DNA from 2 places in the Mesorhizobium sp. M6A.T.Cr.TU.016.01.1.1 genome. Region 2 is predicted to be linked to the other one. Evidence: predicted binding sites of a transcription regulator. Region 2 holds the regulator's gene; the other holds the start of a gene.

Region 1 (15,894 bases), 3.1 Mb from region 2:
TGGAGGATGTCGCCGCCGGCCGAAAACGCCCTGCCCTCGGCCTTGACGACGACGACATCGATTTCATGATCCCGCTCCCAGGCGCGCAGCGCCTTGTCGAGCGCCTTGACCATGCGATGGGTGACGGCATTGAGCGCCTGCGGCCGCGTCAGCGTGACGACGCCAGCCTTGCCCAATCGTTCGAAGCGGATCTCGTCGCCGCCGCCAAAATCCATCGCGATAGAATCCCTCCCCCGCGCCGCCGGGACTGAAGTGCTAAAGCGTGGCGCATGGGTGCGTCAATGCCAACGGTGCAATCCTGCCGCCTTGGTCGCCGCCGGCGCCCGATGCTAGAATTGACTATCTTGATGACGGGCTTTCCAACCGGACGTTGAACCATGCCTGGATTTTTGCGTCTTGCCCTTGTGGCGATCGGCCTGATGGTATGCGCGACTGCCCATCCTGCATCCGCCAATGACGACCTTTATAGCGCGCGGACCATCGTGACCGGCCAAGGCGAGCAGAACCGCCAGATCGGTTTTAAGGCTTGCCTGGATGCGGTTCTGGTCAGAGTCTCCGGCGATCAGCGGCTGCCGAAAAAGCCTGAGATGGCGGCACTGCGCGACAAGGCTGGCAGCTTCGTTGCCGAATTCCGCTACCGCGACCGGATGGAAGGCATCCACGACGAACAGGGCACGCATGACCGGCCGCACGATCTTACTTGCCTCTACAAACCCGCCGTGATCGACCCGGTGCTGGCATCGCTCGGCAGCCGGCCGTGGCTTGCCGAGCGGCCGCAGCTGGCGATCTTTCTGGCAACGGAGCGAGGCGCCAGGCATTTCGCGCTGACCGCAGACGATGAGCGCGGCGCACCGATGCGCGAATCATTCGTGAATGCTGCCGACCCGCTGGCGATGCGGATCGCATTTCCTAAGGCGTCGCACCTCTCCGAATCCAGGCTGGACGACAAGGCGCTGCACCAGACGGATATGGCAGCTCTGGACAAGGCCGCCAAACAGGCCGGCGCCGACCAGGCGCTTGCCGGTAGCATCGTCTGGAGCGACAAGGAATTGGGCTGGATCGCCGACTGGCGGCTTGCCACGGGCGGCAAGACCTATCACTGGCAGGTGCGCGGCGTCAGTTTCGACGAGGCGTTCCGCGTCGCCATGCGGGGAGCGGCGCAGGTCCTGTCCGGCAACGGTCAGCCATAGGTATACCGATATCCAGGCGATGCCAGCCTGGCACAATCGTGTCGCATTGGTCAGCGGCGGAGGCTCGTGGTAAAAGTCCCCGATCCGGAGTTTTGGCGATGAACAAATTCACCCCAGCAAAGCCTGCCGGCGCGCGCAGCGTCGACGAGATCACCGGCAGCCGCCGTTTGCGCCGCATGCGCAAGGCCGACTGGTCGCGCCGCCTTGTGCAGGAGAACCGGCTCTCCGTCGACGACCTGATCTGGCCGATCTTCGTCGTCGATGGGAAAAGTATCCGCGAACCGATCGCCGCCATGCCCGGCGTCTTCCGCCTGTCGCTCGACCTTGCCGTCAAGGAGGCCGAGCGCGCGGCAAAGCTCGGCATTCCGGCGATCGCAACCTTCCCCAATGTCGAGCTCGGCCTGCGCGACCAGACCGGCTCGCACATCCTCGATCCGGAAAACGTCATCAACCGCGCTACGCGCGCCATCAAGCACGCGGTGCCCGAAATCGGCATCATCACCGACGCGGCGCTCGATCCCTTCACCTCGCACGGCCATGACGGCATCTTGCGCGACGGCATCATCGTCAACGATGAGACGGTGGAACAGGTGACGGCGGCGGCCGTCATCCAGGCGGCGGCCGGCGCCGACATCATCGCGCCCTCCGACATGATGGATGGCCGCATCGGCGCCATCCGCGATGCGCTCGACGCCAATGGTTTTCAGGATGTGGCGATCATGTCCTACGCGACGAAATTCGCCTCCGCCTTCTACGGACCCTATCGCGAGGCGGTCGGCACCGCCGGCCTGCTCAAGGGCGACAAGAAGACCTATTATCTCGATCACGCCAATTCCGACGAGGCCGTGCGCGAGGCCGAGCAGGATCTCGCCGAGGGCGCCGACATGCTGATGGTCAAGCCCGGCCTGCCCTATCTCGACATCATTCGCAGGCTGAAGGACGAATTCCGGATGCCGACCTTCGCCTATCAGGTGTCGGGCGAATATTCGATGATCAAGGCGGCTGCCGCCAATGGCTGGATCGACGGCGACAAGGCGATGCTGGAATCGCTTCTCGCCTTCAAGCGCGCCGGCTGCGACGGGATCCTCACCTATTTCGCGCCCGAAGTGGCGGCGATGCTGAAGGGGTAGGCACTCGCAATCATCACCACACGCGACAGCCTTCATCCTATGTTGAAGGCCGAGATCAAACAATCGGCCGTGCGCATAGCCAGAAGATGACGGTTGCGGCGATGCAGATCGCCTAACTGAATCTGATCTGCAGCCCTTGGAAATCCCTCCGATTCAAGACAATCATCCCACTCTAGCTTTTTGGGAGACTCTGATGGAAAGCCACGAGCCGTTTTTACGCGAGGCAATTGCGCTCTCGAAATCCGCAATGGAACGCGGCGACGAACCGTTTGGCTCGGTGCTGGTGAGGGACGGCGAAGTAATCCTGCGCGCCGAAAACAGCGTCTTCACCGGCCACGATATGACGAACCACGCCGAGATGAACCTGGTTAAACTAGCGGCGCAGCACTACGACGCTGCTTTTCTCGCTGACTGCACGCTCTACACCAGCACCGAGCCGTGCGCGATGTGCTCCGGGGCGATTTACTGGTCGGGCATCGGGCGTATGGTGTTTGCGTGCTCCGAAGCGCGGCTGGGCGAGATCGCTGGGATCGGGTTGAACGTGCCGAGCCGGGCGGTGTTGCAGACCGGCGCGCGCATCGTCACTGTGGTTGGCCCGACGAACCTCGAAGACGAAGCCGCCGAAGTCCACCAGGAATTCTGGCCGAAGCATCTGGGCAAGGCTTAGAGCCTCGGCTCAGGACGCACTGATTAGAGCCAGAAGATGACGGTTGCGGCGATGCAGATCGCCGAGAAGAAGGTATGCGCGCATCGGTCGTATCGGGTTGCAATGCGCCGCCGGTCTTTGAGCTTGGCGAAGAGGTTCTCGACCTTGTGGCGCTGGCGATAGAGTGCCCTGTCGTAGGGATATGGGACTTTCCGACTTCGGCTCGACGGGATGCTAAGGCTCGATGCCTTTGTTCCACAAAGCCTCGCGAAATGGCGCTGTCATAACCGCGATCCGCAATCAGGGCTTTGGCAGGGCGGCAGGGCATCGAGAACCATGCGTGCCCCTTTGTGGCCGCTCATCTGCCCCCGTAGGCCTGCAGCGCATCCTTCCATTGCAGGCCATGCTTGATGACGTAAATGCATCCTCGAGGCATCGCGGCGCAAGCAACTGCTGCTGCAACCACCCGTCTTGGCTGCGGTCCTGACGCGGCTGGCCCAAACAAGCCGCTCATCGCTCGGCGGAGATTTCAAAATACCGCTTGCAAAATGCAATCAGTATAACTAAAAGCAACTGCTTGCATTTCACAACTGGTCTCGAGGGAGGTACTCATGTCCAAGCTTCGCGTCAACGCCTTCACCCTGTCGATCGACGGCTTCGGCGCCGGTCCCGACCAGGACCTGAAAGAGCCGCTCGGCGTCGGTGGGGAAGCCCTGCACAACTGGATGTTCGGCACCCGGACCTTCCGCAACATGTCTGGCGACGATCGCGGGACCACGGACACGGACGACGGGTTCGTGGCGCGCAGCTTCGAAAACGTCGGGGCGTGGATAATGGGCCGCAACATGTTCGGGCCGATCCGCGGCGAGTGGCCGGATGAAAGCTGGAAAGGCTGGTGGGGAGACAATCCGCCCTACCATGTGCCGGTCTTCGTGCTCACCCACCATCCGCGGAATCCTATCGTCATGGAGGGCGGCACGACCTTCTATTTCGTGAACGACGGCATTCACTCAGCGCTGGAAAAGGCGAAAGCAGCGGCTGATGGCAAGGATGTCCGGCTCGGCGGTGGTGTCGCCACGATCCGGCAATATCTCAGGGAAAAGCTCATCGACGACATGCATCTGGCGATATCGCCGATGCTGCTCGGCTCCGGCGAGAACCTTTTTGCCGGCATCGACATGATCGAGCTCGGCTACCGGTGCAGCGAGCAGGTCGCGACGCCGAATGCCACGCACGTTGTCATTGAGCGCGCGTGAGCCTGGTTAGGTTCCCCCTTCTCCCCTTGTGGGGGAAGGTGGCCGAGCGAAGCTCGGTCGGATGAGGGGTGTTCCAGCTTGGCGCACACCTTCGTTCAAATCATCGATGCCTCGTTTCTTCCAGCACCCCTCATCCGTCTCGGCGCTGCGCGCCGATCCACCTTCTCCCACAAGAAGGGGAGAAGGGAGCCCTGCCTCAATACTTCTCCGGCACGTACAGCTCGCGCGGCAGCACCTGGCGCTCGTATTCGGGATTGAAGACGCGGTCGGGCAGCGTGATCTCTTCGTGCGGCACCTCCTCATAAGGCATCTGCTTGAGGAGATGATCGATGCAGTTCAGCCGCGCCCGCTTCTTGTCGTTACCCTCGACGATGAACCAAGGAGCTTCGGGAATGTTGGTGCGGGCGAACGTTTCTTCCTTGGCCTTGGTGTACTGCTCCCAGCGCACGCGCGACTGCAGGTCCATCGGCGAGAGCTTCCACTGCTTCATCGGATCATGGATGCGCATCTGGAAGCGCATCTGCTGCTCCTCGTCGGTGATGGAGAACCAGTATTTGACCAGCGTGACGCCGGAACGGACGAGCATGCGCTCGAACTCCGGCACGTCGCGGAAGAACTCCTCGACCTGATCCGGTTCGGCAAATCCCATCACCCTTTCGACGCCGGAGCGGTTGTACCATGAGCGGTCGAACAGCACGATCTCGCCGCCTGCCGGCAGATGCGGGACGTAGCGCTGGAAATACCATTGCGATTTCTCGCGCTCGGTCGGTGCCGGCAGTGCTACGACGCGGCAGATGCGCGGATTGAGCCGCTGGGTGATGCGCTTGATGACGCCACCCTTGCCGGCCGAGTCGCGGCCCTCGAAAACCACCACCAGCTTCTTCTTGTGGTAAGCCACCCAGGACTGCAGCTTGATCAATTCGGATTGCAGCGTGATCAGGTCGCGAAAATACTGCATGCGATCCATCGAGGGCGGATGCGCGTTCTTGTAGATCTTGGCGATTTCCAGCGACAGCGCGGGTTCCGACATTTCCAGCTCGTAGTCTTCGTCGAGCGTGTCGGCTAGCTCCGCTTCCAGCCAATCCCTGGCAGGAGAATTCTGTTTTGCTTCGGTCATTTATGCTGCTCCGCGTGCACGCCCGTGTCGGCGTCCGGCCTGCCGGCCGAGATCGAACACCTTGAGCCGACTTGCATACAGGCCGGCAATGACGGTTTTATTGCAGCCGGCTCGTGCGCCGGTCACCCAAATCCGTAAGATGTGATCGATCCGCCCTCCATGGGATGGGCGACAAGCCGCGCGACTTGTCCTACAAATGCCAGGCTCCTTCGGGCAGCCTTCGAAGCACCGCCTTCTCAACGCAATTGCGAGGATCTGACATGGAGTACCGCACTCTCGGCCGTTCCGGGCTGAAGGTTTCGACGCTGACCATGGGCACCATGACCTTTGGCGGCGCCGGCGCGTTTTCGGCGGTCGGAAAGACCGATCTCGACGAGGCGCGCCGGATGATCGACCTCTGCATCGATTCCGGCATCAATCTCATCGACACCGCCAACGTCTATTCGAACGGGCTTTCGGAAGAGATCATCGGCGAAGCGCTCGGCGGCAAACGCAAGGGCGATGTGCTGATCGCCTCCAAGGCGCGCATGCGGATCGGCGATGGCCCCAACGACGAAGGGCTATCGCGCTACCATCTGATCCGCGAGTGCGAGAAAAGCCTGAAGCGCCTCAGGACCGATGTCATCGACATCTATTTCCTGCACGAATGGGACGGCACGACGCCGCTCGAGGAGACCATCGCCGCGCTCGACACGCTCGTCAGCCAGGGCAAGGTCCGCTATGTCGGCTGTTCCAACTATTCCGGCTGGCAAGTGATGAAGGCACTGGGGATCAGCGATCGCCAGCACCAGCCGCGCTTCGTCACCCAGCAGATCCACTACACGCTGGAAGCGCGCGAAGCCGAATATGAATTGTTGCCGATCTCGGTCGATCAGGGGCTTGGCGTGCTGGTGTGGAGCCCGCTTGCCGGTGGATTGCTGTCCGGCAAATATCACCGCGACCAGGCCACCTCCCGTCAGCTCAGCGGCTGGAAAGAACCGCCGATCCGCGACGAGGACCGGCTGTGGCGGATCGTCGAAGTGCTTGCCTATATCGGCAAGAACCATGGCGTGTCGGCAGCACAGGTGGCGCTTGCCTGGCTGCTCGGCCGGCCGGCCGTTAGCTCGCTGGTCATCGGCGGCCGGACCGAAGCGCAGTTCAAGGACAATATCGCCGCCGCCAGCCTGGTTCTGACCAGCGATGAGCGCGCACGCCTGGACGCTGTGAGCAGGCCTCCTGTTCTCTACCCCTATTGGCACCAGCAGTTCACCGCAAAAGACCGGTTCGGTCCGGCCGATCTGGTCCTCGACCGGGATGCTATCTGACAGGGTCCGGATCAGGTCGAAGATCGCCGCGGGCTAGCCCGAGATAAAACGCCAGACCTCGGGATCAGGCTCGATCTGGCCGCTGAGCACGAAATATTTGTAGAGCACGAGCAAGCAGATCGCCTGCTCGGCCCGCTCATCGGCGAACTTGCGGCAATAGGCGTTGGCCGCGGCAACGATGCGTTCGGCCTCAGGCGGATGCTTCTCGAGGTGCTGCACCCGCTCGGCGAGGTCCGAGAAATCCGGTTCGAGCGGCACATAGTGGACACCAGCCACGAGTTCGCTTTCGCCGAACCATGTCTCGTATGTCGGCGGCGGCATCAGGCACAGCGAATTCGAACTCATGATCCATTTGAGGTTGGTCGCCACATCGTTGCCCTCGAGCGAAATGATGTAGCGGTAGCGCCGCTGCTGGTCGATGCTCAGATAAGGCTTGCGATATTCCGGCGCTGCCGTCGGTTTGGGCGTGCCGACATCGCAAAAGGGCAGATCGCGCGCGGCCTCCAGAAGCAAGGTCCGTATCGGATTGTTGAGCTCGCCGCGCCAGACGGCGACCGGAAGCTTGTCCGCGAAGGCAACATCGTCGGCGGGCATGTGGAAGTGGCGGAACTTGTTGAGCTTGAACAGGACCCCGTTCCTGTTGTCGCCGGCGATCGGCCGATCCTTGACGATCGACGGCATCGCAGGCACCTCGATGACGTCGCCGAATTCGAGGTCGATGCGCAAATCGGGATCGAAATAGCGGGTGAATTCCTTCAGGTCGTAGTAATACATGCTCCGGTCTGTCGGCAGCCGGCTGACCGGCACGGCATCGGCGCTCGGCGCGAAAGCGTCCTGCAGCCTGTTGTAATAGTTGAGACGCGCGCGGATCGACCCGTCCGAAAGCCTGGCCCGATCGAGCAGCCCGGCGAGCCTGCGGCGGAACAGCGCCTGCGGCGCGATATCGCGCATGGCATTGCGCGCATAGTAGAATAGCTTCTGTGCGTTTCTTTGAAGCGTGGCCATCGGTCACTTGGTAAAAACAGGTGAGCTTGTTATTTGTACCCCGGTCTCTCCTACACCATTGTGCCAGCCATCTTGCAAGCCCGGAACCGCGTGCAGCCGGCTTGCCGGCTATGTATGGAGCCGATCGGCCTTTGCGGTGTTGTGTTTGCAGCCCAATGCTCCTAGGCAGGGCTAACAACCTTCAGCATTGCGAAAGGAAGAGATATGGCGCGAGCACCGAATTACGGCCAGGAACGCAAGGAACGCGACCGGCAGAAGGCCGCCAAGAAGGCGGAAAAGCAGGCGGCCAAGGTCGCAGCCAAGGAACGTTCGAAGCCCGAGGACGAGACCACCTCCGAGACCGAAACGGAAACGGCAGAGTAAACGGCGTCCGGCCCGCGAGGCGGATCGGATTTGGCCTAGGAATCCCGCTGCGTCTTCAGGCCGGCGCCTTGTCGCTGACGAAAACGTTCACTTCGCGCGCGGCGGCTATGAAGGCGCGCCTCGCGATCATGGCCGGTTTGTCACCGGCCAGCGCATCATGGCAGGCCTGCAGCGCTTCGCGATGCTTCGGACTGCGCTTGCCGGGCCAGTTGTTGAGGAGGTAGTCGGAAGCCTCGCGGGCTGTACGCAAGAGCTGAGTGGCTCCCTCCGCGCCCGACTTGACGGTCACGGGTGTTTCAAATCGGTTGTTTTCCATCGCCGCTCTTACGCCATCGGCGCCCGCGAAGCGAGGGCGAAAGTGGTTGCCTCGGCAATCAGGCCGCGACGACGGCAAATCCCCTGGCACGCAGGCCGCGCCGATCATTGTGCAGCGACGTCACCAGCCGGTCGCGGCTGCCGACGATATGGGCCGAAAGCCGACGTGCCGCCTCTTCGGCTTCGCCAGCCCGCACCGCTGCCAGAATGGCATGGTGCTCGGCCCAGGCGCGGCCGAGTGCCGCCTCGTCGCGCACCTCCAGCCAGCGGGCGCGCGACAGGCGTGTCATGGCATCGCGGACCGCTCTGAACAGGAACTCGTTGCCGGACAGCCGTGCCAGCTCGATGTGAAAATCCATGCCGACGCGGTGCCATTCCTCGCGCGGGGTGCCGGCGTCACAGGAGTCCAGCATCGCCTCGATGATTTCGACAGCGCTCCTGTCCTCCAAGGCACAAGTCAGCTTGACCGCCGCAACCTCGACCGCCTCGCGGTAGACGGCGATCTGCTCGAGCTCGGCGAGATTGATGGGTGAAACCGTCCAGCCACGCCCGTCGCGGCAGACCAGGCCTTCCGTCTCGAGCCGCAGCAATGCTGCCCTGACCGGCGTGCGCGAGGCGCCGAAGCGGCTTTCGATCCAGCGTTCCGTCAGCCGCTCGCCCGGACCGACCTCGAGGCCGAGGATCATCTCGCGAAGCCCAATTTCGACATTCTGCATCTGCGACATTGCGGTTTCCGATTTCTGGCCGTTTTTGCTGGCGATCGGCTCGCCTACCATCGTTTGCCGGTCACGTTTGAGAGGGCCGCATTGACAGCGGCCGGGCTTGCGTCCATGACGGATACCAGTTTGGTATCCCAAATTGGTATCCGGAGCAAGTTTCATGGCTTGCCGGATAGGACATGACATGCCGCAAGATGCCACCCTCGCCGCGCAAGGCACCCACAACATCCACTGGCGCCGCAATCTCGCCGTGTGCTTTGCCGGCTCGTTCAGCACGCTTGTCGCCATGACGCTGCTGTTGCCTTTCCTGCCGCTCTATGTCGAGCAGCTGGGCGCCGAGGGGCATGCAGCTATCGTGCAGTGGTCAGGTATCGCCTACGGCGCCACTTTCTTCGCCGCCGCGCTGGTGGCGCCGCTGTGGGGACGGCTGGGCGACCGCTACGGCCGCAAGCTGATGCTGGTGCGCGCCAGTTTCGGCATGGCCGTCTGCATGTCGCTGACCGGCATGGTGGAAACTGTCTGGCAATTGGTGCTGCTGCGCCTGCTGATCGGCTTCGCCGGCGGCTATTCCTCAGGCTCGACCATCCTGGTGGCCATGCAGACGCCGAAGGACCGGTCCGGCTGGGCGCTCGGCGTGCTGTCGGCCGGAATCACCGCCGGCGCTCTCGTCGGCCCGCTGCTCGGCGGTGCGCTGCCGCCCCTGATCGGCATCCGCGCCACCTTCCTGCTCGCCGGCGGCGTCATTTTCCTGGCGTTCCTGGCAACGACTTTTCTCATCAAGGAGAATCCTCGCCCGACAGCCGATAAGGCAGCATCGACTGAGAAGCAGAAAGGCGGCTGGTCGCAAATCGAGGACAAGCGCCCCGTCGTCGCCATGCTGGTGACCGGCATGCTGTTGAGCTTCGCTACCATGTCGATCGAGCCGATCATCACGGTCTACGTCCAGCAGCTCATCGAGGACCAAAGCCTGCTAACGCTGACCTCCGGCGTCGTCATGTCGGCGGCGGCACTTGGCGCCATCCTGTCGGCCTCGCGCCTCGGCAAGCTCGCCGACCGCGTCGGCCACTGGAACGTCATCATTGGGGCGCTTGCCGTATCGGCGCTGCTGCTGATCCCGCAAGCCTTCGTCACGGAGGGCTGGCAGCTCGTCGGCCTGCGTTTCCTGATGGGGCTGGCGCTCGGTGGTCTCCTGCCCTGCATCACCAGCGTCATCCGCCACAATGTTCCGGACGGCGTCGGCGGCAATGTGCTCGGCCTATCGATCTCGGCGCAATATGTCGGACAGGTCGCCGGACCACTGCTCGGCGGCTTCGTCGGCGGTCATTTCGGCATGCGCGCGGTGTTTCTCGGCACATCGGTGCTGCTGGCCGGCGGAGCTGCGTATAATTGGCTGGTCCAGTCGCGCCGCGCGCGCGACATGCTGGTGCAGGCCGGCAAGCCGTGACACCGTTTGCGGACTGTCATTACTTCGCGGAGACCAGCGACATGAGCACGGCCGAGCAACCAGCAAGCGGCAGCGGCCGCACCTTCGTTTTCGTCGGCGGCCTGTGCGGCGCGGCCGGCGTGGCGCTGTCCGCCGCGGCGGCGCATCTGGGCGGCGCTTTCGTCGGCATGGTCGCGTCCTTCCTGCTCATGCATGCGCCAGTCTTTCTTGCAATCGGCCTCGTCGGCGCAAACCGGATCCTGCGAATCGCAAGCCTTATTCTTCTCGTGGGGCTTGTATTGTTCTGCGGCGATCTCCTCGCCCGTGACTTCCTCGGCTCGCGGCTTTTCCCGATGTCGGCGCCGATCGGCGGCACCTTGCTCATCGCCGGCTGGCTGGCGATTGCAGCCTCGGCGCTGGTGCGCCCGCGCTCCTGAGACGGCATTCCCTCCCGCCTCAAAGTGCGGCGGTAACAGGCGAACGGCCGGGGCCCGTTTCAGCCAAACGAAGGTCAGTCAGACGTCGGCCAATCCTGCCGGCGTGCGGGCCGGACCGGCAGGTCGCGATCGCGTGCGGCCGGCTTGGTCAGGCGGCGCCGCTCCGGCCGATCCGTGGCCGGCGAGATGCCCCAATAGTTGCGATAGATGTCTTCGAACAGGTGCTTGATCGGATGCATGGCAAGGCTCCCTTTTCCAATTTGAATCGATCCAACCGACAGGTACGAAAAAGCGCTGCCGATCAGCTCCGCTTGCGCTCCACGAGAAAACGCAGGTCGCGGATCCATGGGCCGGCGCTGCCGCGACGTGTCCTGGTCATCGCATTCGAGGTGATGCTCCAGTCGTTGCGGTAGATGTCTTCGAACAGATAATTCACGGGGTGCATGGCACTCTCCTTCCTGAATCGATCCAATCGACGGTTAGCGCAACGTTTGGATCGATTCAAAAATATACCCGCCCGCGCCAATGTCAAGCAAAAATTTGAATCGATCCAACAAAGGTGCTAGGTAGCTGCCTGGAGGCAAAAAAAATGGCGTCATCCACCGAAGGCAATACAAGACCCATCCGGCTGGCCGACATAGCCAAGGCCGCCGGGGTTTCGCATGGCACCGCCTCCAACGTGTTCAGCCGTCCCGAGATCGTGCGCGAGGAAGTCCGCGAACGGGTCAAGGCAGCGGCCGAGGCGATGGGCTATGCGGGTCCGGATCCCAAGGGCCGGCTGCTGCGCGCCGGCAAGGTCAACGCGATCGGCGTCGCAACGACCGAACCGCTGTCCTATTTCTTCGACGATCCCTTTGCCCGCACGATGATGGCCGGGATTTCCGAGGCATGTGACGCCACCGGTGCCGGCATCGCGCTGGTATCGGCCGGCAATGAGGAAAAACTTGCCTGGAACATCCAGAGCGCGCTGGTCGACGGTTTTATCCTGTTCTGCATCGAGGGAGGTCCGCGCCTCGTCGAGCTGACGCGCGAACGAAAGCTCCCCTTCGTCGCGCTCGAACTCGGCTCGGAGGATGACACGGTCTCGGCGATCGGCGTCGACAATGTCGCCGGCGCCCGCTTGGCAGCGCAGCATCTCGCTGAGCTTGGCCACCGGCGCTTCGCCGTTCTGGCGCTGCCATTCGCCGACGACAGCACCGGTCTTGTTTCGCCGAGCCAAGTCCGGACGGCCGCCTACACCGGCACACGCGATCGCCTCGTCGGCTATTTCGAGGCGCTTTCCCGGTTCGGCGTCGATACCGCCGGGATTCCGGTATACGAGACTGAAAACGACGAAGCCAGCACAAGGGCCGGCCTCGAAACGATCTTCGCCTCGGCAGAGCCGCCGACCGCAATCCTGGCGATGTCGGACCGGATGGCCATGGTCGCGATCGAATGGCTGACCGCGCGGGGCATCGCGGTTCCCGGCGAAGTCTCGATCGTCGGCTTCGACGGCGTGCCTGAAGCCGCACTTTCCGATCCTGCGCTCACCACGATCGCCCAGCCGATCGCCGAGATTGGCCGCCGGGCGGCACGAATGATCCTCGATTTCGACGGCACAGTGCGGCGCGAGACGCTCGGCGTCGAGCTCGTCGTCAGGGCATCTTCCGGGCCGCCGCCCAAAACAGCTTGAGCCCGGACGCCTATCGATTGATGCCTGTCGCCATCGCTCCCCCACCGAAGGACGTATGGACAGGCGGCGCCTCGCTACGGGCTGGCTTGCTCCTTCCGGATTGTCCAATACCCGACAGCCATTCAAGGTAATAAGCGAGCGCGAACTGCATGGCGATGCCGGCGGCGATCAGCAAGCTGTCGTAGGCAAAGCCGCCCGGGTTGATCAGCTTCATCACCTGCGCCGCCATGGCGAGCACCGTGCCGGCGATGAAAACCGGCAGCGATCGTTTGCCCAATATGGCGAGCGGATGGTCGCGGCCGGTGCGGAACAGGTTCGAGACGGAAGGATACGCCACGATCAGGTAGCTCACTGCCAGGATGTGCAGCAGCCTTGGCAGCGACAGGAACGTCTTGTCGAAGCCGGTCAGCACCACAGGCAGGTTCAGCCATGACACGTGCCCCCATAGCGGGCTGTGCACCCAGATCAATGCCGCCGCGACATAGATCGCCGCGGCGCCAACCAGCCAGCGATTGACCGGAATGGTGCCGCCGCGCCTGATATGCAGCATACTTGCCAGGCCGATGTTGAAGAGGAACTGCCACGACAGCGGATTGAGGAACCAGAAGCCGGGCTCCGGATAATTCGGCGGGGCGATCTGGTAGATCCCGGCAACCAGCCACAGAGTTCCGGATACGGCGAGCGCCGCCAAAGGCCTGTGGCTGATGAACAGCAGGAAGATTGGCGCCATCAGCAGCAGCACCGCATAGACCGGCAGGATATTGTTGTAGCCGAGCTGATGGCCAAGCGTGGCGATGCCGATCAGCGCTTGCTGCGGGTTCCTGATCAATGGCTCGATGTTGATCAGCGTCAGCATGTCCGGCCGCTTCGCGAACATCGCCGCCGCGCAGAAGATGGCCACCACGACCATCGTCGTGACGATGTGGGCGACATAGAGCACACCGGCGCGGCGCCACAATTTCAGTGTCGCCATGAGACGGTTTCCGGGCTCGAATTTTGAGCCGTAGGCAAGCGCGACGGACATGCCGGAGATCAGCACGAAGGCCTCCGCGGCATCCGAAAAGCCGAAATTCTTATAGGTCAGGGTTTCGAAAACCGTCCCCGGGACATGGTCGACAAATATGATCAGCAGAGCGAGAGCGCGGAACACGTCAATACGCGTATCGCGCTCCTGGATACGCGTATCCGGGATATGCATATCCCGGATACGCTTAGCGCGATCCGGTGAATTTGGCACGGTCATCGATAAAAGGCCTCAAAGCTGGTTGTTCATGCCGGCAATCGATGCGACCGCCGGACGCACCGCTTCGATTCCTCCCGCAGGAGCATATCGGCGAAGAAACGGACTGAAATGCGCCCGGTTCAATCAACTTTGAAGGAGCCCGAAAATATTCCGTTTTGAAGCCGGCAAATGAACAAAACCATCACGAAATCAAAGGGATGAACTATGGCGGAAAAACCTCCGGAAGATGGCATTTTGCGGCGCGATCTGGCCTTTTTCTACCGGCTCTATCGACCTGTTGATTCGAGCGGCGAATGCCTTTTCCTGCTGCATGGATCCGGTGTCGACGAGACGACGCTGGTGGCGCTGGCGCGGCAAATCTCACCGCGCGCCGTGCTGGTGGCGGTTCGCGGCCACATCGCCCAGGAGGACGGTTTCCGCTGGTTCGCGCGGATCACGCCGACGCGCTTCGAACAGGAGAGCATCCGCACCGAGGCGGACGCTTTCGCGGGCTTCATCACCGAGGCCGCGAAGCGCCACGGTCTCGATCGCTCCCGAACGATTTTTCTCGGCTATTCGAACGGCGCCAATCTGGTTTCGAGCGTGATGCTGCTGCATTCCGGGCTGATCGAACGGGCAGCATTGCTGCGCCCGATGCCGGTGCTCGACGACGTGCCACCAGCCGACTTGTCCAAAGCGCGCGTGCTGATCATTGCCGGCGCCGCCGACCTGACCTACGCGCCCTTCGCGCCGGCGTTGGTCACATTGCTCGAATCACATGGTGCCGAGGTCGAGGCCCACATCATCGCCTCCGGCCATGAAATCGGCGATCGGGATGCTGAAATCATCAGGCAATGGCTGGCGGGCCCGACAATCGCCATCGCGCAGGCGAATTGATGAGCCCAGGTTTTACGCTCGCCCCATCCGGTTCCAGGCATCCAGCCCGGCGATCTTGTAGGCTTCGGCCAGCGTCGGATAGTTGAAGGTGTTGTTGACGAAGAAATCGACGGTGCCACCGAGATTGATCACCGCCTGGCCAATGTGAATGAGTTCGGTCGCGCCCTCGCCGACGATATGCGCGCCGAGCAACCGGCGTGTTTCGATCGAGAATAGAAGCTTCAGGAAGCCGGTGGTCACGCCCATGATATGGCCGCGCGAGGTTTCGCGGAAGCGCGCCACGCCGACCTCATACGCGCCGCCGCTCTCGCGCACCTGCTCCTCGGACTGGCCGACCGTCGAGATTTCCGGCACGGCGTAGATGCCGTAGGGAAAGGTTTCCGGCGGCGGCGGCAAGGGCACGCCGAAGGCATGGCAGGCGGCCACCCTGCCCTGTTCCATCGAGGTGGAGGCGAGGCTCGGAAAGCCGATGACGTCGCCGGCGGCATAGATATTCGGCGCGCTGGTCCGGAAGGTCTGCGGATCGACCTTGATGCGGCCCCGGGAATCGGCCTCGATGCCGACCACGTCCAGGCCGAGCGCGCCGACATTGCCGGTGCGCCCCGCGGCATAGAGCACCATCTCCGAGCGTATGGTGCGGCCGTCGGCAAGCGTCACCTCGGCGTAGTCGGGTTTCGAGGCGATCTCCTTGATCGCACTGCCCAGCCGGATGGTCATGCCGCGGTCGCGCATCTGATGGATGAAATCGTCGACGATCTCGCGGTCGACGAAATCGAGGATGGTGTTGCGCGGCTCGACCAGCGTCACCGGCACGTCGAGCGCCGAAAAGATCGTCGCGTACTCGACGCCGATGACGCCGGCGCCGATCACCGTCAATGTGCGCGGCAGGCGCTCGAGTTCCAGCATCTCGTCGCTGTCGAAGATACGGGTCTTGTCGAAGGGCACATCGCGCGGCCGGTGCGGGCGGGTGCCGACTGCGATCAGCGCATGCGCAAAACCGACTTCGCTATAGTCGCCGGTTTCCGTCGTCAGACTCGCTCTGTTGGGACCGAGGAATTTGACCCCGGCGCGTGCGCTCTTGACCGTGTTGCGCATGAACTGGTGCTGCAGCACCTCGACCTCGTGATCGAGTGTCTTGTGCAGGCGTTCGATCAGATCGCCGACCGAAATGTCCTGCTTGACCCGGTAGCCGCGCCCG
Region 2 (15,894 bases):
ATGTATCTCTCACTGTCGGGCAGCATCGCCATTTCCGCAAGATCGGGACGAGCCTCGAGCACGCGATATGACCGCGGCACTGAATTCAAAGCCGGCAAGAAGGCGAATTGTCCGGTGGAAAGGGGGCGAAAGCCGAGCGCCCAGTTAGCCTTTAATGTCGCGGGCGCCGGCGAAATATTCGTGTAGGTCACGTCCCTTTGCTTGAGAATCGTCGTAACCAATTTGGCGCCATAGGGACGGGATTCCGCGTCGACGGACCAGCTTGAAAGGTTGCAGCGGACTTCGTCGCCTTCCTGCCCGCGATAACGGGTATATAGGGTCAGCACAACGCCAACGATCCGACCAGCCTTCTCCAAAGCCAAGCCGTATTGTGGGAACTCGGCGACGGCAGGCCGCTGCGACAAACGGGTCAGCGCCTGTATCCAGTAATTCCGGTCACGCTTCGGAAAGCCCCGGCACAGGCAGTCGACCACCCCTTCCCAATCAGCTTCGCGAATTGGTCGACAGAGAACGTCGGGAGGGAGGGCGCCAAGCACGGCCATAAATCGACTTCCAGAATACGATAGTTACTTCGATATGTCTCACGCGCCAACATGTTGGTGCACAACGATTAATAGTCTGTGCTGGTTTTAAAAACGACTTTCCGCATTCATCACGAAAACGCCGATCAGGGTTGGCCAGGACGCGTCGGTGAGCAGCCCCGCCAGCTAAGGATTTGTTAATCAAAGCCCTATCTACTGATCGGCAATTCACCCCAACTCGTGACCACGGATGTACTGGCGCGGGCGAGGTGGGAAGGAAAGGTCGGCCATGTGCCGGCCTTTTTGCTTTCAAGGGCCATTGCGCCCGGGAAACTGCGGCCTGACTTCGCGGTTGCCGGGCATCAAGCCCTTGCAAAACATATTGTCATCGTCGCCATTGTCCGTACCATATCGCTGTGGGGCAAGGCGGAAGGACGAGGACTTGCAATGAAACGCGCTGCAGGGCTGTGCGTGATTGCGGGCGCGATATTGGCAGTCGCCACCTGTCAATCGAATGCCGCATCGCTCAACACCATGGATGATGTCGGGGCTGCGATCCAGGCGTGCTGGACCCCGCCGGCAGATGCCGGGAATTCAACCGTCACGTTGAGCTTCAGCTTCAAGCGCAATGGCACGCTGATCGGCCCGCCCAGGCCGGCTGCCATCAACGTGACCGGCGACGCGAAGGCACGGCAATCCTTTGTCGATGCCGCGATCGCCGCCGTGGAAGACTGCTTGCCGCTGAGCTTTTCGCCGGCGCTCGCCCAAGGGATTGCAGGCAACATCTTCACCCTGCAATTCAGCTCGCCCAAACAGTAATCGGGCGTCACCCCCAAGCAAAGGCCCGCTCGTTTCCGGGCGGGCGCATTCAGCCACGCGTAGTCCGGTGGCGCCATCCCAAAGCGATCGGGCCGAATTCCGGTACGAGATGTTAAAGCGCGTCGCGTTGAAACGGATTCAATCGACGTGCTTTAAGCCTTTGTTTTTATGCATGTCGTTATCCCAAAACCGCTGCGCACTTTTGGGCGACATGCACTAGTGCTGCCCGCGCCTCGCGTTGACATGGCGTGCCAATTCCGGTGTCTCGAAGACGTAGTCGCTCCAGGCCGATTCCGGAATCTGGCCGGACAGATAGCATTCCAGCAAAAGATTTTGCTCAGGACTGAGAGGTCTCGGCGCGCGCTCATGGTCCAGTCCAAGCGAATGAAACAGATTTCTGGTCAGGCCCGAGACAGTGAAGTGAATCGACATGCGCGTCTCCTTTGACCGTCCAGCGCATGGCCCAAGACCGGAAAGGACCATGCGCCAAATCAAAACGTTACAGCGGCCTTTCGCCCAAAGGGACGCGCGGCGCTGCAATGGCCATTTAACGCCGAAGACAGGACAAAGGTTTCAGTGCGAAACTGCCGGTAACGCCGGATTGATCGGAAATTCACCGGTCGATCGAGGAGTCCGAAACCTGCCAGTCTGGTCAAATTTTCGGCAGTGGCGCGGGTAGCCGGCGTTGTTTTTGGTTTCGTCTCAATCTTGAAACAAAGTGCAATATTGAATTTACGCGAATACATGTAATACACTAGTATTAAAGTCTCTTGAAACTGCAATCTCGCTGGAATTAGGTGGTGCTCATTTAGAGAACCCTTATTCACCATCAACAAAGAATGCGGTTCCAGGTTATCGGCAGAAACAATGGCAATGGTCGCTCCAATGACACGCTTCTGGTCTGACATGTTTCTTGTGCCGGTATTGGTGACGGCATTTATGCTCGGCACTTTCTCTTCATACGCGGATAGTTGCAGCGCGATCAAAAGCCAAATGCGTTCGGCCGAACGCGGCGGCGGGTCGAGCCCGCAGCTTGCGCAGTTTCGCCGGCAGCTTGTTGCGATCCAACGGTTGGAGAAACAGCGCCAATGTTCGGCCAAAAGTTCGCTGGTCGGGTTCTTCTTCAACCCTTGTGCCGATCTCGTCAGGAGCAAGGCAGAGGTGCAACGCCAGATCGCGGCCGCATCGAATGCGGGCAGGAATACAGCCGGCCTGCGGGCCAGGTTCGCCGCCCTGGGCTGCGCGCCCACCGCCAAGCAACAGAATCGGCAGAAAGAGCAGCAGCAGGACCAGCGTTCGGCAGCCAAAACCCAGTCCGCTGGCCTGAAATATGCTGGCAGCCCGATGCTGTTTTGCGTGCGCCTGTCGGACGGATATTTCTTCCCCGCGCCAAAATCGCAGTTCGCCAAAAGAGACGATCTGAAGGAGACCGTCGATCAGTGCCGCTACATTTGCGACGATCCCGGTGTCGACCTCTATACGCTGGAGGATGCCAGCCTCGAGACCGAGGCGATGGTCGCTCTCGAGACGCGAAAACCCTATACGGAGCTTGCGGCCGCTTTCCGGTACCGCGACGACGCCAATTTCAAGGCTTGTAGCGTCAAGCGGTATTCCCGGCGGGTCGCCGAACTCAGGGCGCGGACGGTAACACCCGCCAACATGGCCAACGCCATCATTCCATTGCCGACGACAAAGCCGGATCTTGGCGCCGTTGCGGAAATTCTCGGACCCGATGCCAAAGCTCCGGATCTCGGGGCTCCCACTGCCGAAGCCAAGGGCGCCGCCCAGCATCAGTCGATCGAAAAATTGACCGCAACGCGGCCGGTAAGGGTGGTCGGACCGGCTTTCTTCCCCGAAAACTGACCCCGTGGAGTTCAGGTCACCGCAATGCCGGTCGGCTATTCGCAGACCATGCGGACCCGTTTTCCGGGTTGGCTGATATTCCTGCAAGTGAGCGGTTTTGCCGGCTCGGATGACGGCGTCGGCGGATCTTTGGAAATCCTGGTGATTTGCCTTCTCGGCGCCACGGGGGCGTTGGTTCTGCGGACCTCGGCTTTTTTCGGCGTTTCGGGCGCCACAGGAAACACATCGGTCTGCAACTGCGGCTGTTCGGCTTGCGCCTGCTGCGGCGGCCTGTCCCAGAACCGCCGGACATCGAGCGGCCTTGGAATGACGACGGTGCCGTCATAACTGCGCGAGCAGCCGCTCCCGAACAGCAGCATCGGGCACAGCAAAAAAGGCAGAATCCGTCCCAACATCGGCAACACCCTTGCGGGATTGTAACGCCGCTTCGGTTCTAGCGGCAACCGTCGGAATATCGCGGGCAAAATCAAAGGGCCGCAGCGTCCGTAGCGCGCCCGAAACGAGGCGCGGCGCTGCAGTGTGGCGAATGCGAATTCGCCCCAGCTTGGAGCGGCGCAACGAGCGAATTCCAAATCCGATGCACTGGTCACGGTCCGTTAAGGTTAGCGGAACGTTAATGCTTGTGGGGCACATTCCGGCGCGCCGCCGGCCGGCGGTTCCGAGAACGACATGGCGCAGTCATCGCCGGTGCAACCGCCGCTGCCCGTATACGGAGCCGCGTCCGGGCGGGCGCTGCTGCAGCCGCCACCGGTTCGTCCCCGCACCAGCACGCCGGCAGGCCACCGGGCATCGGCTGAACATCCTCGTTGCCGAGGACAACGAGGTGAACCAAATGGTTTTCACTCAGATTCTCGGCGAAACCGGCTACGGCTTCGAGATCGTCGGCAATGGCCGCAAGGCGCTCGATGCCTTCGGCAGGCTCAATCCGCGCATGATCCTGATGGATGTTTCGATGCCTGAGATGAACGGCCACGACGCGACCGCCGCTGTTCGGCGGCTGGAAGAAGAGACCGGCACGCACGTCCCGATCGTCGGCGTCACCGCGCACGCGCTGAAGAGTGATCGCGAACGGTGCCTGGAGGCGGGCATGGACGATTACCTGCCCAAGCCCATCAGCCCCAGGGCCTTGCTCGAAAAGGTCGAGCGCTGGCTCGGCGCGGACGGAGAAATCCAGCGCAACGCGGGATAGGCATCCGGTCAGGCTGCAAGAAATTCAGCTGAGATTCGGCGACGCATTGCGGACGAGACTATGGTGCGATCGCACCATACCAAAGCGTGCGCCGGGTTGGGACAATAAGCACATTCGAGTTCCGCCCTCCAGTTACGGGCGGGAGCAGCGACCGCCGGCAAGAAACAGGATCAGATTTACCCCAACGGACCTGTTTCGGCGATGGCGCGGCCATGACCTCCTTTGGCCGCATGCAACGCGCTCCCGCCCGGATTTTCTTTTTCGACGCAAATTTGCACCGCCTGTCCGAGGAAATGCCGGCTGGAAACCGTGCAAGCTGCTGATTCTAGCGGCAAACCACGGCTGTGCCGGCGAGACCCGCGGCGCTTCCCTTTCGACATGGCTGTGCGGCGTTACCGGGCTGACATCAAACTGTCATGCGACTGTTATAATCGGGGGCTATTGGCCTCAGCGGGCGCCGAAGGAATGGCGCCGAGAGACCATATTCCGAACAGGAGCAGGCCACATGAAGAAATTCCTCCTTACGGCGTCGGCCGCGGCGCTTGCGCTCGCCGCGTCGGCTGGTTATGCCGCCGCGCGCGACCAGATTCAAATCGTCGGTTCGTCCACAGTGTTCCCCTTCACGACGGCTGTCGCCGAAAAGCTCGGCCAGAGCGGACAGATCAAGACCCCGGTCGTCGAATCGACCGGCACCGGCGGCGGCATGAAGCTGTTTTGCCAGGGCGTCGGCGAAAATACCGCCGACTTCACCAATGCCTCGCGCGCCATCAAGGACAGCGAGCTTAAAACCTGCAAGGCAAACGGCGTGACGCCGGTCGAGATCAAGGTCGGCTTCGACGGCATCGTGCTCGCCAACTCGAAGGCAGGGACTGTCGTTGATCTGACCAAGGAACAGGTTTTCAAGGCGCTCGCCAAGAATGTCGCAGTTGACGGAAAGGTCGTCGCCAACCCCTACAAGAACTGGTCGGATGTCGATGCGTCGCTTCCCGCGACAAAGATCGAAGTGCTTGGCCCGCCGCCCACGTCTGGCACGCGCGACGCGTTCGTTGAACTCGTCATGGATGCGGCCTGCCAGGAAGAGGTGAAGGCGGCTAATGAAAAGGGCTGCGGCGAAATCCGCGAAGACGGCGCTTTTGTCGAGGCCGGCGAAAACGACAATCTGATTGTCCAGAAGCTGGAAGCCAACCCCAATGCGTTCGGCATCTTTGGTTTCTCGTTCCTTGACCAGAATGCCGACAAGCTGCAGGGCCACAAGGTCGACGGCGTCGAGCCGACCTTCGAAAACATCGCATCCGGCAAGTACGGCGTTTCCCGCTCGCTCTTTATCTATGCCAAGAAAGAGCATGTCGGCGTCATCCCCGGCATGCAAGAGTTCATCGCAGAGTACACCTCGGAGGGTGCATGGGGTCCTGAGGGTTATCTGGCCGACAAGGGCCTGATCCCGCTGCCGGACGCCGAGCGCGCCACGTGGGCCGAAAACGCCAAGGCCCTGAAGGGCATGGGCTCCTGATTTTTTCGGGGTCCGGGCAAATATCCGCTCTGACCCTCATGCTCTAAAGCACAAAGCGCGGGACCAACGTCCCGTGCTTTGAGCCGGTGAATGGCCGGCGGTCGAGGGGACGTCCTGAATCATGGTCGGTTATCTCGTTGTTCTTCTGTTAGTTCTGGCTGCTGCGGCCTATTGGATAGGCCGCACACGCGCCATTGCCAGTGTCAATGGCGACGTCGCCCGGCTGCATTCGCTGCCTGGCCAGCATGGCATGTTCCTGGCGCTTTTTGCCGCCGGTCCCGCGCTGCTTGCGATCGTGCTGTGGTCGATGGTGACGCCGGGAATTGAATCGTCGATCATTGCCGACCGCTTCTCCGCCGAGCTGTCGGGAATGGGCATTCCGCAGGTCGAAGCTTTCATCCGCGACGCTCGCGCGATGGCCTTTGGCGGGCTTGTCGGCTTCGCCGATCCCACGAAAGAGGCGGCCGCGGCCGTCTACAAATCGATCCATGCGACCAGCGCCTGGATCATCTGGGGGATCGCGCTCATACTGTCCGCGTCCGGATTTTACTGGGCCTATTCGCGCATCGCACAGGCCTACCGGGCGCGCCACGTGGTCGAGCGCGTTCTTCGCGCATTCTTGATCACCTGTTCGGCGGTCGCGATCCTGACGACGATCGGCATCGTCTTGTCGCTCATCTTTGAATCCTTGCGGTTCTTCCAACAGGTGCCGCTCTATAAGTTCCTGTTCGGCACGCATTGGTCGCCACAGAGCGCCTTCACCGGCGCCGGAGCGGAAGCCGGGGCGGTCAACCAGGACATTTTTGGCATGGTGCCGCTGTTTGCCGGCACGTTGCTCATCACCTTCATTGCCATGCTGGTAGCTGCGCCTATCGGGCTGATGGCTGCGATCTATCTTTCGGATTACGCCTCCAAAAGCGTCCGCGCGGTCGCAAAGCCGGTATTGGAAATCCTTGCTGGCATTCCGACCGTCGTCTACGGTTTCTTCGCTGCGCTGACGGTTGCGCCCTACTTCCGTGGTCTGGGCGAAAGCCTGGGTCTCAACGTTGCGTCAGAATCCGCGCTCGCCGCAGGCGTGGTCATGGGCATCATGATCATTCCCTTTGTTTCCTCGCTTTCCGACGATGTGATCAACGCCGTTCCGCAATCCCTGAGGGACGGTTCCGCCGGCCTCGGCGCGACCAAGTCTGAAACCATCCGCAAGGTGATCCTTCCGGCGGCCCTTCCGGGCATCGTTTCGGCGATGCTGCTCGCAGTCAGCCGCGCGATCGGTGAAACAATGATCGTGGTCATGGCCGCAGGGCTGGCGGCAAACCTCACGGCCAACCCGCTCGAAGCGGTCACAACAGTGACGGTGCAGATCGTGACGCTGCTTGTGGGCGATCAGGAATTCGACAGCGCCAAGACGCTTGCAGCCTTCGCGCTCGGCCTGGTGTTGTTCTGCATCACGCTTACCCTCAACATCGTCGCTTTGCGCGTCGTCCAGAAATACCGAGAGCAATATGACTGATGCGATCGCGTCATTCGGCGCCGGCAGACGGCCGGTCAGCATTCATACCGACGATGCCGCGAAGGCACGGCTGAAGGGCCGTTACCGCGCGGAAACGTGGTTCAAATGGCTTGGCGCCGCAGCCGTCGCGTTGGCCGGCTTGTTCCTTGTGCTGCTCTTGTCGACGATCGTCACGCAGGCGATCCCGGCGCTGCGGCAGAACTATCTGACGCTGCCGATCGATCTTTCGGCGGCCAAGGTAGACCCGGCGAAACTCGACGCCGTCAACTACGACGCCATCGCCCAGGAAGCGCTTACGGCAAAATTTCCGGATGTGACGAGCCGTCAGGACAAGCGCCTGCTGCGCGGACTGATTTCCACGGGCACAGGCGTGTTCCTGCGCAAAGATATCGCTGCTGATCCGGGGATGCTCGGAGGAACTGTGGACTACGCGGTTCCACTTGACGATTTTGCCGACCTTTATCTCAAGGGTTTGCTTGCCGACGTCGGTTCGGACGAGGCGATTTCGACAAGCGTCACGCCTTCGCAAAGCAGCGGCGACATCGATCTGACCTTCGGCGACGATGCCATGCTGGCGTTGGCGCGCGGCCATGGTGCGACCGAGGGCGAAAACGGCATGCTCACGCTGACGAGCGGCGCGTCGTCGCTGCTGGTCGCGTTCAATGGCGGCACGGTCAAGCTGACCGCGCTGTCGCCTGGGGCCAACGGAACGGCGGTCGCAAAGGGCACGGTGATCGAGGCGCTGGACAGCACGGCGCCAGCCGCGAGCGGCCAGGCATTCCTGCGGGTCATCGACACGCCGGAAGCATCGCGAAAGATTTCGGACAAGGTGATCGTCTGGCTCGATACGCTGAAGAGCGCCGGCCTGATCGAAAGCCGGTTCAACTCGATCTTCTTCTTCACCGGCGCAAGCCGCGAGCCGGAACTGGCCGGTATCTGGGGCGCGGTCGTCGGATCGTTCCTGACCATGATCGTAACGCTCGCCATCGCCTTCCCGATCGGCGTTTCGGCGGCGATCTATCTTGAGGAATTTGCGCCCAAGAACCGGCTGACGACGATCATCGAAGTGAATATCAACAATCTGGCGGCGGTGCCTTCGATCGTCTTCGGCCTGCTTGGACTTGCCGTATTCCTGAATTTCTTCGGCCTGCCGCGCTCGGCCCCGGTGGTCGGCGGCATGGTGCTGGCGCTGATGACCCTGCCGATCATCATTATCGCCTCACGCGCTTCGCTGCGCGCCGTGCCACCGTCGATCCGCGAGGCGGCGCTTGGCATCGGAGCGTCCAAGGTCCAGACCGTATTCCATCACGTCCTGCCGCTGGCGATGCCGGGTATCATGACCGGCACCATCCTCGGAATGGCGCATGCGCTGGGTGAAACCGCGCCGTTGCTGATGATCGGCATGGTCGCCTTCATCGTCGACATTCCCGGTGGCTTCACCGATCCCGCGACGATCCTGCCGGTGCAGATATTCATGTGGGCCGATTTTCCTGAAGCGGGGTTCCAGCAGAAGACTTCGGCGGCGATTTTGATTTTGCTGGTATTTTTGGTCATCATGAATGCCATCGCGGTGATACTGCGCAGGCGCTTCGAGCGGCGCTGGTAAGGAGTAGAGGATATGAACATCATGACGGAAGCCAGCGTCGAGCAGAAACTGAGTAGCGGAACCAACGAGCCTTCGATCAAGATGAAGGGCGAAAAGGTCTCCGTTCATTACGGCGAGAAGCGAGCTCTGTTCGACGTGGATCTCGATGTCCGCGAGAACCAGGTGACGGCGTTGATCGGCCCATCGGGCTGCGGCAAGTCGACCTTTCTGCGTTGCTTGAATCGAATGAACGACACGATCGACATCGCGCGGGTAAGCGGCAAGATCACGCTCGACAACGAGGATGTCTACGACCCGAAAATCGATGTCGTCGAGCTGCGAGCTCGCGTCGGCATGGTGTTCCAGAAGCCGAACCCGTTTCCGAAGTCGATCTACGAAAACGTCGCCTACGGTCCGCGCATTCACGGTCTGGCCAGGAGCAAGGCGGAGTTGGACGGCATCGTCGAATCGAGCCTGAAGAAGGCCGGCCTGTTCAACGAGGTCAAGGATCGCCTGCTCGAGTCGGGCACTGGCCTTTCCGGTGGCCAGCAGCAGCGTCTGTGCATTGCGCGCGCCATCGCTGTGTCGCCGGAAGTGATCCTGATGGACGAGCCTTGTTCGGCGCTCGATCCGATCGCCACCGCCCGTGTCGAGGAACTGATTGACGAACTGCGCCAGAACTACACGATCGTCATCGTCACCCATTCGATGCAGCAGGCAGCGCGTGTGTCGCAACGCACGGCGATGTTCCATCTCGGCTATCTGGTCGAGGAGGGCGCGACCGACAAGATGTTCACCAACCCCGACGACAAGCGCACCCAGGACTACATCACCGGCCGGTTCGGCTAAGCGGTCCGGCGAATTTTCGAGCACGAGGACAGTATCATGGGTGAACATACCGTCGCATCTTTCGACGAGGAATTGGAGCACATCGACAGGCTGATCCGCGACATGGACGAGCTCGCCGCCGCGATGGTCGCAGCGTCGATCCGCGCGTTGCTTGCGTCAGACAATGCGATGGCGCAGCGCGTCGTCTCGGATGACGCCATCATGGATGCGCGGCAGCGCGAACTCGACGACAGCGCGATCACGCTGATCGCCAAGCGGCAGCCGATGGCGCAAGACCTGCGCGCCGTGGTTGGCGCAATCCGGATGGCCGGCGATCTCGAGCGCATCGGCGACCTGGCCAAGAACATAGCCAAGCGGGTCAGCGCCGTCGGGCAGAGCGCCACGCCGCGTAATCTCTCGCACGGTATCGACGCGATGGCGGATCTCGTTCTCGAGCAGCTCCGCGGCGTGGTCGAGCACTATGTGTCGCGCAACGCCGGCGCGTTGAAAGAGCTGCGCGCCGCCGACGAGAAGATCGACGTGAAATACACGGCGGTTTTTCGCGAACTCCTGACCTACATGATGGAGGACCCGCGCAACATCACCGCCTGCACGCATCTTCTGTTCTGCGCCAAGAATCTCGAGCGTATCGGCGATCATGTCACCAACATCGCCGAAAACGCCTACTATGTCGTGACCGGGCAGCAATTGCCGGCGGATCGGCCGAAGCTCGACGAAACGACGATGTCGGCGTCGGCGACATGACAGGGGTAACCGGCCGATGATCGCGCCGCGCATCATGGTGGTGGAGGACGAAGAGCCGCTGGGCGTCCTCCTTCGCTACAATCTGGAATCCGAAGGCTATCAGGTCGAGGTGGTGACGCGCGGCGACGAGGCCGAAATCCGGCTTCAGGAAAACGTGCCCGATCTTCTGGTGCTCGACTGGATGGTGCCGGCGGTTTCGGGCATCGAGCTTTGCCGTCGCCTTCGCGTGCGTCCCGAAACCGAGCGGCTGCCGATCATCATGCTGACCGCGCGCGGCGAGGAAAGCGACCGGGTGCGCGGCCTCTCGACCGGGGCCGACGACTATCTGGTCAAGCCGTTCTCGACACCGGAATTCATGGCCAGGGTCAAGGCGCTGCTGCGCCGTGCCAAGCCCGAAGTGCTGTCCAGCGTGCTGAAGGTCGGTGACATCATGCTCGATCGCGAATCGCACAGGGTCTATCGCAAGAAGAGCGAGATCCGGCTCGGGCCGACCGAATTCCGGCTGCTCGAATTCATGATGCGGCACCCGGGTCGGGTGTTCTCGCGCAGCCAGTTGCTCGACAATGTCTGGGGCGAGACGATCTACATCGACGAGCGCACGGTGGACGTCCATGTCGGCCGGCTGCGCAAGGCGGTCAACAATGGCCGCATGCCCGATGTCATCCGCACCATCCGCGGCGCGGGCTATGCGATCAGGGAAGACTGAACAGACTGCCTGAATTCAAGCTGCGTTCTTCCATTCAGGCCACGTGCTTCCTGGCCGTGCCGGACTTCCCTTGCGCGCCCGGCGCGAAAATCTCCTGGTCGACGAAGCTCAGCGCCCGCATGGCGCAGCCTTCGCGGATCAGCGGCAGCTCGTTCGGCTCGGTGTCGAAGGAAATCGAACCCGAATACTGACCGCCGGCGGTCTGAGCGATGGCCTCGCGCAGGGCCGGCTCGATCAGGTCGAAGGCGGCAGCGCTGGCGCCGACCATGGCGACCGGCGCCGGATCGATCAACGCGAACAGGCTGCCGAGCCCGAAGCCGAGCGCTTCGCCGGCCTTGCGGTAGGCTTCGCGCTCCGGTCCGTCCGTCTGGCGCGCCCGGGCCGCCAGTGCCCGCATCTCGGCGTCGCTGACATCGGCGACCGGCTCGGCGTTCTCGCTCAACTGCCTTGCATTGCGCCAGATGGCGTAGTTGCCGGCATAGGCCTCGACGCAGCCGCGCCGCCCGCAGCGGCAAAGCGCGCCGCCCGGCCGGTGGATCATGTGGCCGAATTCGCCGCCTGAGGAATGGGTGCCGGTGAACAGTTCGCCCTTCAGCACCAGTCCCATGCCGATGCCGTGGGAGAGCAGGATGGCGATGAAATCGTCGCGGTAGCGATCCGGGTCGCGCCAGCGCAGCGCCACGGCCATCATGTTGCAATCGTTCTCCATGATGGCCGGGATGCCGAACTCACGTTCCAGAATGTCGGCGAAGGCAATGTTCGTCTGCGGCGTGATCGGCGACCACAACATGGCGCGCGCATGGGAATCGGTGATGCCCTGGATCGCCAGCGCGATGCGGGCGACGCTTTGGACATTGAGATCGGGATCTTCGAGCCGGCGCCGGACGATGGCGACACATTCGTCGATCAGCTCGTCGCGCGACATGGTCAGCGTGTCCAGCCGGCGCTGTTCCTCGGCGACCACTTGTCCAGCATAATCGATGACGGCGACCGAAAGGAAATTCAGCGACAACACGACGGCCAACACCGCCGCCGCTTCCGGATTGAGGCTGAGGCCGACCTGCGGCCGGCCGCGTTTCAGCGAAACGGTCTCGCTCGCCTTGCTCTCGGTCAGGATGCCTTCCTGGATGAGGTCGGAAGAGATCGCCGATATGGTCGAATGGCTGAGGCCGGTGGTCGCGGCGATCTCGGTTCGCGACGGCTGGCCTGCCCGGCGTACGGCCGAAATCACCATCGCCCGGTTGCGCCGACGCAAATCGTCATGACGGATTCCAACCGACATTCTTTTGCTTCCTCCCTCTTGCCGCGGCCGCTCATGAACCGGAAGCCGTCGGCAGCGTCCGACAAATACTGGCAGAAGCAGAAGGCCCTGTCATTGTTTATTCCGGGGCTCGAAAAAAGTCGGCAGAGACATCAAAATCCATCAGAATTGATGTTGACAGCGCTTCGGCGTTGGACCAGTATTTTTTCGAGGCTCGAAAAAATAGAGCCTTTGTGCCGGCCTTCGGGCCAGTTTGGTCGCGCCGTATCGCGGCGCAGGGAGGACTATCATGAAGAGATTCGCAGCCGCCATCCTGGCGGGGGTCGCCATGTCGCTGACGCTCGCGTCGGTCGCACAGGCGAAGGACAAGGTCATTGGCGTTTCGTGGTCGAACTTCCAGGAAGAGCGCTGGAAGACCGACGAAGCCGCCATGAAGACGGCGATCGAGGCCGCCGGCGACAAGTATATTTCCGCCGATGCGCAGTCCAATCCCGGCAAGCAGCTGACCGATGTCGAGAGCCTGATCTCGCAGGGCGCCAACGCGCTCATCATCCTTGCGCAAGATGCGTCGGCCATCGGGCCGGCGGTGCAAAAGGCGCTGGACGAAGGCATCCCGGTCGTCGGCTATGACCGGTTGATCGAGAACAAGGACGTGTTCTATCTGACCTTCGACAACCAGGAAGTCGGCCGCATGCAGGCCCGCGAAGTGTTCAAGGTGGCGCCGGAAGGCAACTACGTCTTCATCAAGGGCTCGGGCGCCGATCCGAATGCCGATTTCCTGTTCGCCGGCTCCATGGAAGTGCTCAAGGATGCCATCGACAGCGGCAAGATCAAAAATGTCGGCGAGGCGTATACCGACGGCTGGCTTCCCGCCAACGCCCAGAAGAACATGGAACAGTTCCTGACCGCCAACGACAACAAGGTCGATGCGGTGGTTGCCGCCAATGACGGCACTGCCGGTGGCGTCGTCGCGGCGCTGACGGCGCAAGGCTTGGCCGGATCCGTCCCGGTGTCCGGCCAGGACGGCGACCATGCAGCGCTGAACCGCATTGCGCTCGGCACACAGACCGTATCGGTGTGGAAGGACGCGCGAGAGCTCGGCAAGAACGCCGCCGAGATCGCCTCGCAGCTTGCTGATGGCAAGCAGATGACCGACATTGCGGGCGTCAAGGACTTCACCACGCCGGGCGGCAATGCCGTCAAGTCGCTGTTCCTGACGCCGATTGCCATCACCAAGGACAATCTCAACGTCGTCATTGACGCCGGCTGGATCAAGAAGGACGAAGTCTGCGCGGGTGTCGCCGCGGGCAGCGTTGCGGCCTGCAACTGATCTGGATCATTTCGCAAGGAAACGAACGCCGCGGCTGTCATGCCGCGGCGTTTTTCGAGAGGCTTTCCGCTTCAAATGACCGTGGAAAGCAAATAGCATTCTGTTCCGGCATCCGCGCCAGACGGCAACCCGGTCGGAGGACATCATGACCGACACGGCATCCAACCCACCGGTCGCCCACACGGCCGAAGATCGGGCGCGCGAATCCGAGCTCAGCGCCATCGGACGGTTCCTCAAGGCAACCGAGCTCGATATACGCATGCTCGGCATGGTCGGCGCTCTGCTGGTCATCTGGGTTGGAATTCACATCCTGTCGGGTGGGCTTTTCCTCACGCCGCGCAATCTCTGGAACCTGTCGGTGCAGACCTCCTCGGTGGCGATCATGGCGACCGGCATGGTGCTGGTCATCGTGATGCGCAACATCGATCTTTCGGTGGGCTCCGTCGAAGGCGTGATCGGCATGGTGATGGGCGTGGCGCAGGCCGAATTCCTGATCCGCGTCATGGGGCTCCAGGTGGGAAATCCCTGGATATGGATTATCGCATTGGCTGCCGGTGTGGTGCTCGGCCTCATGATAGGCGCGCTCCAGGGCTTCATCATCGCTTATCTCGAGGTTCCGGCCTTCATCGTGACGCTGGGCGGCTTGCTGATCTGGCGTGGCATGGCGTGGCTGATGACGAGCGGGCGCACCGTCGCGCCGCTCGACGCCACCTTCCAGCTCATGGGTGGCGGGCCGCGTGGCTCGATCGGGGCAACCGCAAGCTGGATCGTCGGCGTTCTCGCCTGTGCGGCCGTCGCTTTCATGCTGCTCAACGGCCGGTCGCAGCGCAAGCGGTTCAAGTTTCCGCTGCGTCCCGTCTGGGCGGAGAGCTTGCTTGGTGTTGTCGCCTGCGCCGCCATCCTCGGCGCCGTGTGGATCGCCAATTCCTATCCCTGGCCAATCGGCATCGTGCGCCAATACGCGCAGCGGAACGGCATCACCGTCCCCGAAGGCGGGCTGTTCATCGCCCATGGCATCGCCATACCGGTGCTGATTGCGGTCGCAGTGGGCATCGTCATGACCTTCATCACCAGGCGCACCCGTTTCGGCCGCTATGTCTTTGCCATTGGCGGCAACCCGGAAGCGGCGGAACTCGCCGGCATCAACACGCGCTGGGTGACCATGAAGGTGTTCATGATCATGGGCGTATTGGCCGCAATCAGCGCGGCGATTGCGTCGGCTCGCCTCAATGCCTCGACCAATGCGCTGGGTACGCTGGACGAGTTGCTGGTCATCGCCGCAGCCGTCATCGGCGGCACGTCGCTGGCCGGCGGCTCCGGCACGGTGCTCGGCGCCATGCTGGGCGCACTTCTGATGCAGTCGTTGCAGTCCGGCATGGTGTTGCTCGGCATCGATTCACCGCTTCAGAGCGTCGTCGTCGGCGCCGTCCTGGTGATCGCCGTCTGGCTCGACACCGTCTACCGCAAGCGCGTTTAGGGAAGGGCGATCATGGTTGACACAACTGCTCGCACAGGCACGCCGTTGATCGATATGCGGAACATCTCGATTGCCTTTGGTGGTATTCGCGCGGTCGACGACGCGTCGATCGACCTTTTCCCGGGCGAGGTGGTGGCGCTGCTCGGCCACAACGGTGCCGGGAAGTCGACGCTGATCAAGATCCTGTCCGGCGCCTACAAGCGCGACTCGGGCCAGATATTCGTCAATGGCGAGGAGGCCTCGATCTCCAATCCGCGCGATGCCAAGAAATACGGCATCGAAACGATCTACCAGACGCTGGCGCTCGCCGACAATGTCGACGCCGCCGCCAACCTCTTCCTCGGCCGCGAGCTGATGACCGGCTGGGGCACGCTCGACGATGGCGCCATGGAGGCCGAGGCGCGCAAGGTGATGGGCAGGCTCAATCCCCGCTTCCAGCGCTTCAAGGAACCGGTGGTCAAGCTTTCGGGCGGCCAGCGGCAGTCGGTGGCGATCGCGCGCGCCATCCTGTTCAACGCCCGTATCCTGAT

What was found. Region 2 encodes PhoB, which activates phosphate uptake and scavenging genes when phosphate is short. Its sites were predicted from a motif close to TGTCATNNANCTGTCAT; they were not measured.
Region 1: a site for PhoB is predicted at 5,428-5,444, ahead of ppk2 (polyphosphate kinase 2). Genes of this name have one in related genera too.

The regions. Positions count from the first base shown of each region.
Region 1 is NZ_CP034452.1:6,384,816-6,400,709, forward strand. Features, by position in the region: gene EJ075_RS30980 (enoyl-CoA hydratase/isomerase family protein) at 1-215, opposite strand, end outside; gene EJ075_RS30985 (DUF2066 domain-containing protein) at 378-1,190, shown strand; gene hemB (porphobilinogen synthase) at 1,289-2,320, shown strand; gene EJ075_RS30995 (nucleoside deaminase) at 2,514-2,987, shown strand; gene EJ075_RS31005 (dihydrofolate reductase family protein) at 3,578-4,222, shown strand; gene ppk2 (polyphosphate kinase 2) at 4,419-5,339, opposite strand; gene EJ075_RS31015 (aldo/keto reductase) at 5,600-6,643, shown strand; gene EJ075_RS31020 (glycosyl transferase family 90) at 6,677-7,648, opposite strand; gene EJ075_RS31025 (hypothetical protein) at 7,853-8,011, shown strand; gene EJ075_RS31030 (DUF982 domain-containing protein) at 8,067-8,327, opposite strand; gene EJ075_RS31035 (GntR family transcriptional regulator) at 8,386-9,051, opposite strand; gene EJ075_RS31040 (multidrug efflux MFS transporter) at 9,230-10,489, shown strand; gene EJ075_RS31045 (DUF423 domain-containing protein) at 10,531-10,905, shown strand; gene EJ075_RS33310 (hypothetical protein) at 10,980-11,144, opposite strand; gene EJ075_RS31050 (hypothetical protein) at 11,207-11,350, opposite strand; gene EJ075_RS31055 (LacI family DNA-binding transcriptional regulator) at 11,495-12,577, shown strand; gene EJ075_RS31060 (OpgC family protein) at 12,588-13,775, opposite strand; gene EJ075_RS31065 (alpha/beta hydrolase) at 14,025-14,696, shown strand; gene sthA (Si-specific NAD(P)(+) transhydrogenase) at 14,709-15,894, opposite strand, start outside.
Region 2 is NZ_CP034452.1:2,725,679-2,741,572, forward strand. Features, by position in the region: gene EJ075_RS13130 (hypothetical protein) at 1-542, opposite strand, end outside; gene EJ075_RS13135 (hypothetical protein) at 813-1,340, shown strand; gene EJ075_RS13140 (hypothetical protein) at 1,557-1,772, opposite strand; gene EJ075_RS33535 (hypothetical protein) at 1,832-2,467, opposite strand; gene EJ075_RS13145 (DUF2865 domain-containing protein) at 2,502-3,203, shown strand; gene EJ075_RS13150 (hypothetical protein) at 3,239-3,598, opposite strand; partial or broken gene EJ075_RS13155 (response regulator) at 3,930-4,392, shown strand; gene EJ075_RS13160 (PstS family phosphate ABC transporter substrate-binding protein) at 4,898-5,902, shown strand; gene pstC (phosphate ABC transporter permease subunit PstC) at 6,024-7,412, shown strand; gene pstA (phosphate ABC transporter permease PstA) at 7,405-9,018, shown strand; gene pstB (phosphate ABC transporter ATP-binding protein PstB) at 9,031-9,846, shown strand; gene phoU (phosphate signaling complex protein PhoU) at 9,883-10,590, shown strand; gene phoB (phosphate regulon transcriptional regulator PhoB) at 10,607-11,296, shown strand; gene EJ075_RS13190 (ROK family protein) at 11,331-12,578, opposite strand; gene xylF (D-xylose ABC transporter substrate-binding protein) at 12,847-13,887, shown strand; gene EJ075_RS13200 (sugar ABC transporter permease) at 14,033-15,364, shown strand; gene EJ075_RS13205 (ATP-binding cassette domain-containing protein) at 15,377-15,894, shown strand, end outside.